DNA from 2 places in the Rossellomorea sp. NPDC071047 genome. Region 2 is predicted to be linked to the other one. Evidence: predicted binding sites of a transcription regulator. Region 2 holds the regulator's gene; the other holds the start of a gene.
What was found. The regulator LexA, encoded in region 2, represses DNA repair genes until DNA is damaged. The targets are predictions, from matches to a motif close to CGAACATATGTTCG.

Region 1 (3,421 bases), 760 kb from region 2:
TCATAAAGGAAAATTCGAATCCTGTGTGCGGGCAGAAAAAGTATTGGACGAAGAGTAAATGGAATGAAAAGAGAGACTTCACCCTGGTGAAGTCTCTCTTTTCATTGGGCTGTCAATCGAAAAAGCGAATGTCCACAATGCTTGCAAGTGGAATATAGTGTACGTCTTCGAACCTGTCTACGACGTGCAGCTTCCCTTCCAGTGAGTCGACATGGTGAACGGTTCCAATCGATAATTGATGACGGTGCTTTACATAGTGAGTAATCGACACCAATTTACCAAACTCCATCGCCTCTGCGACGACTTCATTCATCCTGTCCAGTTCCTGCTCGTCCAGTTCGATCCTCTTCTCGTGCGTATCTTCCTTTGCCCAATCCCTCAGTAATTTCACATGCTCCGGCAGCATCATAGATGTCCACTTGATTCTTCCTCGATCGCGGATCAATCCCCTCACCTCCTATATTTATTATGATTTATGTCCACCCACCAGGCGGGCACGATGCCTTGCTGTTCCCGCTTCTGTATAAGACACGGCCCGGAGAAGGGCTGCTGATCCATATTTATTCCGGATGCGGTCCACTACATACCCGAGTTCCCGCTTTTCCCAGCGATCAGGTTCGAATAGGGAGACCTGCATTGCTCCATCTTCCACAATATTAGAAAGGGCGATGTTGATTTTCCGTACGGTTCTCCCGCTGTAATTCTCTTCGAATAACTCCAGGCATACACGATATAGATCCATGGTGATATTGGTGGGCTCCTCGACGGTACGCGACCGGTGAAACCCTCCACCAAATTCTTCGTGACTGTAACCGACGCCAAAGCTTATTGTTCTCCCCGCCTTGCGATGGGTGCGTGCGCGTCTGGCGACTTCTTCACACATTTCTAAAATGACACGTTTGATTTCCTCTTTCCCCTTATAATCGCGCAGCAGGATCTGCCCCTTGCCAAAGCTGATTTGACCATCCATGATCGGAGCTCCTATTTCAGATAAATCAACTCCCCATGCGTGGTAATAGAGTTGATTTCCCATAACGCCGAACTTGGCCTCCAGCTTCCCCAGGTCATATTGCGCCAATTGCCCGACAGAGAAAATACCCATGCGATTGAGCGTTTTTTCTAAGCGTCCCCCAATCCCCCACATTTCACGCAAAGGCGATAACGGCCACAGCTTTTCCGGAACGTCTTCATAGGTCCATTCGGCAACCCCCTCTTTTTTTGCTTCGAGATCCAGGCATAGCTTAGACAACAGCATATTCGGACCGATACCTATGGCGCACGGCAGCTGAAACTCCCTTTCCATATCATCCTTGATTTTACGGGCAATGGTCGTGGCATCCCCCCAAAGATTCGTCGCTCCATCAATCTTAATAAAACTTTCGTCTACGCTATACGTATGAATGGCATCTTTCGGTACGTAGCGATGGAACAACCGGGTCAATTCAGTCGATATCCTTACATACGTAGCCATTTTTGGCTCTACAAGCCGGATGCGCGGGTCCTTTGGGATTTCAAACATCCGCGAGCCCGTTTTGATCCCAAAGTCCTTCTTCAGCCTGGGTGATGCCGCTAACACAATACTTCCCTGGCGGTCCCTATCCCCTACTACGGCCAAATGGCATTCAAGGGGATCGAGACCCAGCATGACAGCCGAACAGCTAGCATAAAAGCTCTTCATATCGATGCACAGAATCTTATGGTGTGGCAGCACACTGTAATCGACAGTCATATATTCGTCCTCCATCTTACCTAAAATAGAACAAACGTTCTTATATAGTATAGTTATGATTCTATACGAATATACGTTCCCTTTCAACTAAAATTAATGGAAATAGAGAGAATAACAAGAAAAGCGGAAGGGGCTCGCCCTGGGGTGACAAGCATAAGACGAGTGACCCGGAAAGGCGCACTTTGCCTTTTTGGGTCACTTGGCTTATGACCTCGAGCCCCAAGCCCCTGGAGCTAGACAAAAGAAAAGCGGAGGCGGCTTGGTCAGGCCCGACAAGCATAAGATGAATTGACCGGGAAGGCGTTCTTTGCCTTTTTGGTCAATTTAGCTTATGCTTGTCGGGCCTAGCCGCCGGAGCTGGACAACAAGAAAAGCGGAAGGGGTTCGCCCTGGGGTGACAAGCATAAGACGAGTGACCCGACTCATAACACAATAAAAAGAGAGCCAACATCATATTATGATGTTGGCCTCTACTCCTATACATACATCAGCCTCTCCCGGCTTGGAATCCTGGATATTTCGTCATGCCCCCATCAGCGATGAGGGTGGTCCCTGTGACATAGCTTGCTTGCTCTGAAGCTAAAAATGCAGCACAGGAAGCGATTTGCTCCGGTTCCCCGATATAGCCCATTGGAATGAGCTTTTCCACACCTTTTTTCTTTTCGGGATCGGAAAATTTTTCGGCATTGATGGGAGTATCAATGGCTCCGGGAGCAATATTGTTTACCCGGATTCCATCGGGTGCGAATTCTAATGCAAGACTTTCCATTAATAATTTCACCCCACCCTTACTGGCCGCATAATGAGCAAAGTGAGGCCAGGGAATGATTTCATGTACAGACGAAACGTTGATGATCGAGCCTTTGATTTTATGATCAAGCATGTATTTCGCTGCTTCGCGGCACCCGAGAAATGTACCGGTCAGATTGGTGTTGATGACTCTTTGCCAATCTTCAATGGGAAGGTTTTCAGAAGGGACTTCATTTTCAATCCCGGCGTTATTCACGTATATGTCGAGGCGGCCATACATATCATGCGCCAATTGGACAAAGCTTCGAACGTCTTCCTCTTTTGAAACGTCGCCTTGAATAATGGATGCAGTCCCTCCTGCTTCTTCGATTTCCGTTACTAATTCTTCAGGGTTTTCTTCTTCTTTGAAATAGTTAATGACCACTTTACAGCCTTCCTTTGCAAATCGTTTCGCAATGGCCTTTCCGATACCCGTAGCACCACCTGTTATGATGACAATCTTACCTGTTAAATCCGAATACATGTCCATTCCTCCTTAATCTTTCGTAAAGCCTAATAGAACACCGCCGATAATGATAAGAACACACCCTGCAATGACGAGAAGAATCTGCTTCCTGGATTTCTTTTCACCTAAGAAAAACAAACCTCCAAGGGTAGAAATAACGATTCCTGTTTGAGATAGAGAGAAGCTCGTTGCCACCCCGATGCGTGGAAGCGCAAGCAGCAACCCTAAATTCCCCGATGCCCACATCAGACCGGTTAAGATATTTCGTACCGTATATTTTGTAAAAGGCTTATGCCTGAATGTAATGACAACCGCCCCGATAAACATTCCAATCGCCTGTGGCAAAATTGCTTCCCATCCGTCAATATCAAACCATCTTAATATGACGACATAGGCTATGTATCCACAACTGGATAACAATAAAGTAAGTAGCCCCT
Region 2 (3,421 bases):
AAATCATAAGGGTTTTTAATGAAAAAAATAACTGCCAGGTCCATTTAAAATGGACCTGGCAGTTCATTCATTTAGTGCATTTTCTTTTTAGTCTGTATATCCTGAATCTTCTTAGGGGTCACTTCATTACCTTCCGGGTCAAAGATTCTTGTATTTTCAATGGTACCTTTCATCGATTGACGAAACGTTTCCAGGTATTCTTTTCTCAACTTGGACTGCTCTTTTGCTTCTTGTTCAGTTAGTCCGCTACTCTTGGACTTCTTGGCAAGTTCATTGATTCGATTCATTTTTGTTTTTGAAAGCATCTATAAAAACTCCTTTATTGCATAATCAGCAAGATCTAATACACAACTAATAGTTAAGATTAATACTATCGTCATGTTACTAAATTAAAGGAGATAAAACAAGGGTTACGCATTTTCCAATGAAGACATATATTCTTTAAAACGCCTATGAACGGTAGCTTTGGAGACATCATACCCAAATCCCCTCAAAGTGGCTGCAATTTCAGCAAATGTCAGTTCGTTTTTCCTTAACCTGACAATTTCCTCAACGGGTACTTCAATCCGCTCTCTTCCATCTGCATTCCCTTTATTTTTCAGATTTTTATGAGGTTGAAAACCATTTTCCACTGCCCTTTTCATACCTCGTCTGATTTTTAAATTATGGAGTTTCCTTTGATACTCCTCAACCATGCTTACGATATTAATTACCATAGAATCCGATTCAGATAAGTGAAGCTCCCCACTATGTGTTTGACTGATGATCTTGACTTCCTCTTTTAATAAACAATGAATGAGAGCAATTTTGGCATTCCCTCTGCCAATTCTTGTTTCGTCCTGTATGAGAACAGCCTCAATCGACTCCTCTTTAATCAAATCAAGAAGTTCAAGAACACCAGGGCGATCCAACTCAAAACCGCTTGCTTGATCTTTTATGATAGCAACCACTTCGTATTGGTGTTCTTGTGCTAATTTCACTAATTCCTCTTCTTGACGTTCCAAGGATGTTTCCTGCGTGTCTTTCTTTGTACTGACTCTGCAGTAAATTACTGCCTTCATCTTCTATCCCTCTATTCTTCGTTCATTACCAATTCATAGTCTGAATGGGTGGATAATGTTGGATTTTCTATAGGTAACACAAGTGATTCACCCGGTTTGATTGAGAATGTTGAGAGATTATTCTCCTCTCCTACCCAAGCGATGAATTCTTCCACTGTCATAGAATATTCTTCATTGTACTGTTTGGCAATAGTCCATAGTGTGTCTCCATCCTGGACGGTGATGCTTTGATATGACGGCTGGTTTGCCATAACCACTAGCAAATAGGCTGCAGATAAAAGCGCTAAAATAAATAATATAATAATGTAAGAGAAACGATTCCAAATGTGTGTTAACATAAAAAATACCTCCATACGAATGTTTGTTCTGTTTTTGTTATATTCATTGTAATACGAACATTCGTTTGGTGTCAACAGAAATTCGAACTTATGTTTGTATCGACTGGAAAGACATGCTATAATGGGAACATAAGATCTATAATAGAGGTGCGTGAACATGACAAAATTGTCTAAAAGACAGCAGGACATACTAGAATATATCAAAATTGCAGTTAGAGAAAAAGGGTACCCACCTTCCGTACGGGAAATCGGGGAAGCCGTTGGTCTTGCTTCTAGTTCCACCGTACACGGACATCTGGCCAGGTTAGAGAGTAAAGGTCTTATTCGCAGAGATCCCACTAAACCAAGAGCCATCGAAATCTTAAATCTTGAAGAGGATACGATACCGCGTCAGCGGGTTGTTAACGTTCCTTTAATCGGTAAGGTTACAGCCGGTCAACCCATCACGGCTGTTGAGAATGTCGAGGAATTCTTCCCACTGCCCGAGCGTATGGCACCTTCGGATGAACAGGTCTTCATGCTGGAAATCATGGGTGACAGTATGATAGAAGCCGGGATCTTGGATGGGGATTTTGTTATTGTGCGTCAGCAACAAACAGCGAACAATGGAGATATCGTCGTAGCGATGACCGAGGAAGATGAAGCGACTGTTAAACGCTTCTTTAAAGAAAAGGATTATGTTCGATTACAACCAGAGAATTCAACTATGGCTCCGATCATTTTAAGAAATGTATCCATTTTAGGAAAAGTTGTCGGGGTTTATCGTCAAGTACATTAATATGAAATAAAGCCGCTATGTATACATAGCGGCTTTATTTCATATGTATTCTTGAATGCACTAAAAAAAGGAGAGGGGGATTAGCATTTCTGCTACCCCTCTCCCCTTTTTGATTAATTACAATTAGGATTAATACATTTGAATGTATTGCTCGCGCTCCCATGGGTGTACTTGTGTACGGAACATATCCCATTCGATTTCTTTCGCTTCAACGAAGTGTTCGAAGATGTGTTCTCCAAGGGATTTAACGATTACTTCATTTGTTTTAAGGTTTTCTAATGCAGCGTGTAAAGTTGCTGGAAGATCTACGATTCCCGCTTCTTCACGCTCTTTTTTGTCCATAACATAAATGTTGCGGTCAATTGGCTTAGGAGCAGGAAGGTTATTTTTGATTCCATCCAATCCAGCTGCCAGTAATACAGCCATCGCCAGGTATGGATTAGCCGCCGGGTCAACACTACGGACTTCAACACGTGTGCTTAATCCACGAGAAGCAGGGATACGGATTAATGGGCTACGGTTACGAGCAGACCACGCAACATAACAAGGTGCTTCATATCCTGGTACTAAACGCTTATATGAGTTTACAGTCGGGTTCGTGATCGCTGTAAAGTCAGTTGCATGTTTAATGATACCTGCAAGGAATTGACGAGCAGTATCGCTTAATTGCAGATCTCCCTTTTCATCGAAGAAAGAGTTCTCCCCATTTTTGAATAGGGACATGTTACAGTGCATTCCTGATCCATTTACACCAAATAGTGGCTTAGGCATGAATGTCGCGTGTAATCCATGCTTACGTGCAATCGTTTTAACCACTAGTTTAAATGTTTGGATATCATCACATGCTCTTAATGCACTTGCATATTTAAAGTCGATCTCATGTTGACCAGGGGCAACTTCGTGGTGAGATGCTTCGATTTCAAAGCCCATTTCTTCTAGTTCTAAAGCGATATCACGACGGCAGTTCTCCCCTAAATCTGTAGGAGCTAAATCAAAATAGCCACCGTTATCGTTTAATTCTAATGTCGGCTCACCATTTACATCTAATTTAAAGAGGAAGAATTCTGGCTCAGGTCCAAGATTGAAATCAGTAAACCCTAGCTCTTCCATTTGACTTAAGATGCGCTTTAAATTGTTACGCGGATCTCCTTCGAATGGAGTCCCATCTGGATTGTAGATATCACAGATCAGTCGGGCTACTTTTCCTTTTTCAGCTGTCCATGGGAATACTAACCAAGTGTCTA

Region 1: the regulator LexA is predicted to act here: its motif matches at 1,796-1,809, upstream of ACQKFO_RS01930 (DNA polymerase thumb domain-containing protein).

The regions. Positions count from the first base shown of each region.
Region 1 covers NZ_JBNNJT010000001.1:388,457-391,877, reverse strand. Annotated here, with positions in the region: gene ACQKFO_RS01940 (CDGSH iron-sulfur domain-containing protein) at 1-58, shown strand, start outside; gene ACQKFO_RS01935 (YolD-like family protein) at 113-445, opposite strand; gene ACQKFO_RS01930 (DNA polymerase thumb domain-containing protein) at 467-1,729, opposite strand; gene ACQKFO_RS01925 (glucose-1-dehydrogenase) at 2,217-3,002, opposite strand; gene ACQKFO_RS01920 (GRP family sugar transporter) at 3,015-3,421, opposite strand, start outside.
Region 2 covers NZ_JBNNJT010000001.1:1,151,030-1,154,450, forward strand. Annotated here, with positions in the region: gene ACQKFO_RS06010 (DUF896 domain-containing protein) at 72-305, opposite strand; gene ACQKFO_RS06015 (YneB family resolvase-like protein) at 411-1,061, opposite strand; gene yneA (cell division suppressor protein YneA) at 1,073-1,399, opposite strand; gene lexA (transcriptional repressor LexA) at 1,557-2,177, shown strand; gene glnA (type I glutamate--ammonia ligase) at 2,307-3,421, opposite strand, start outside.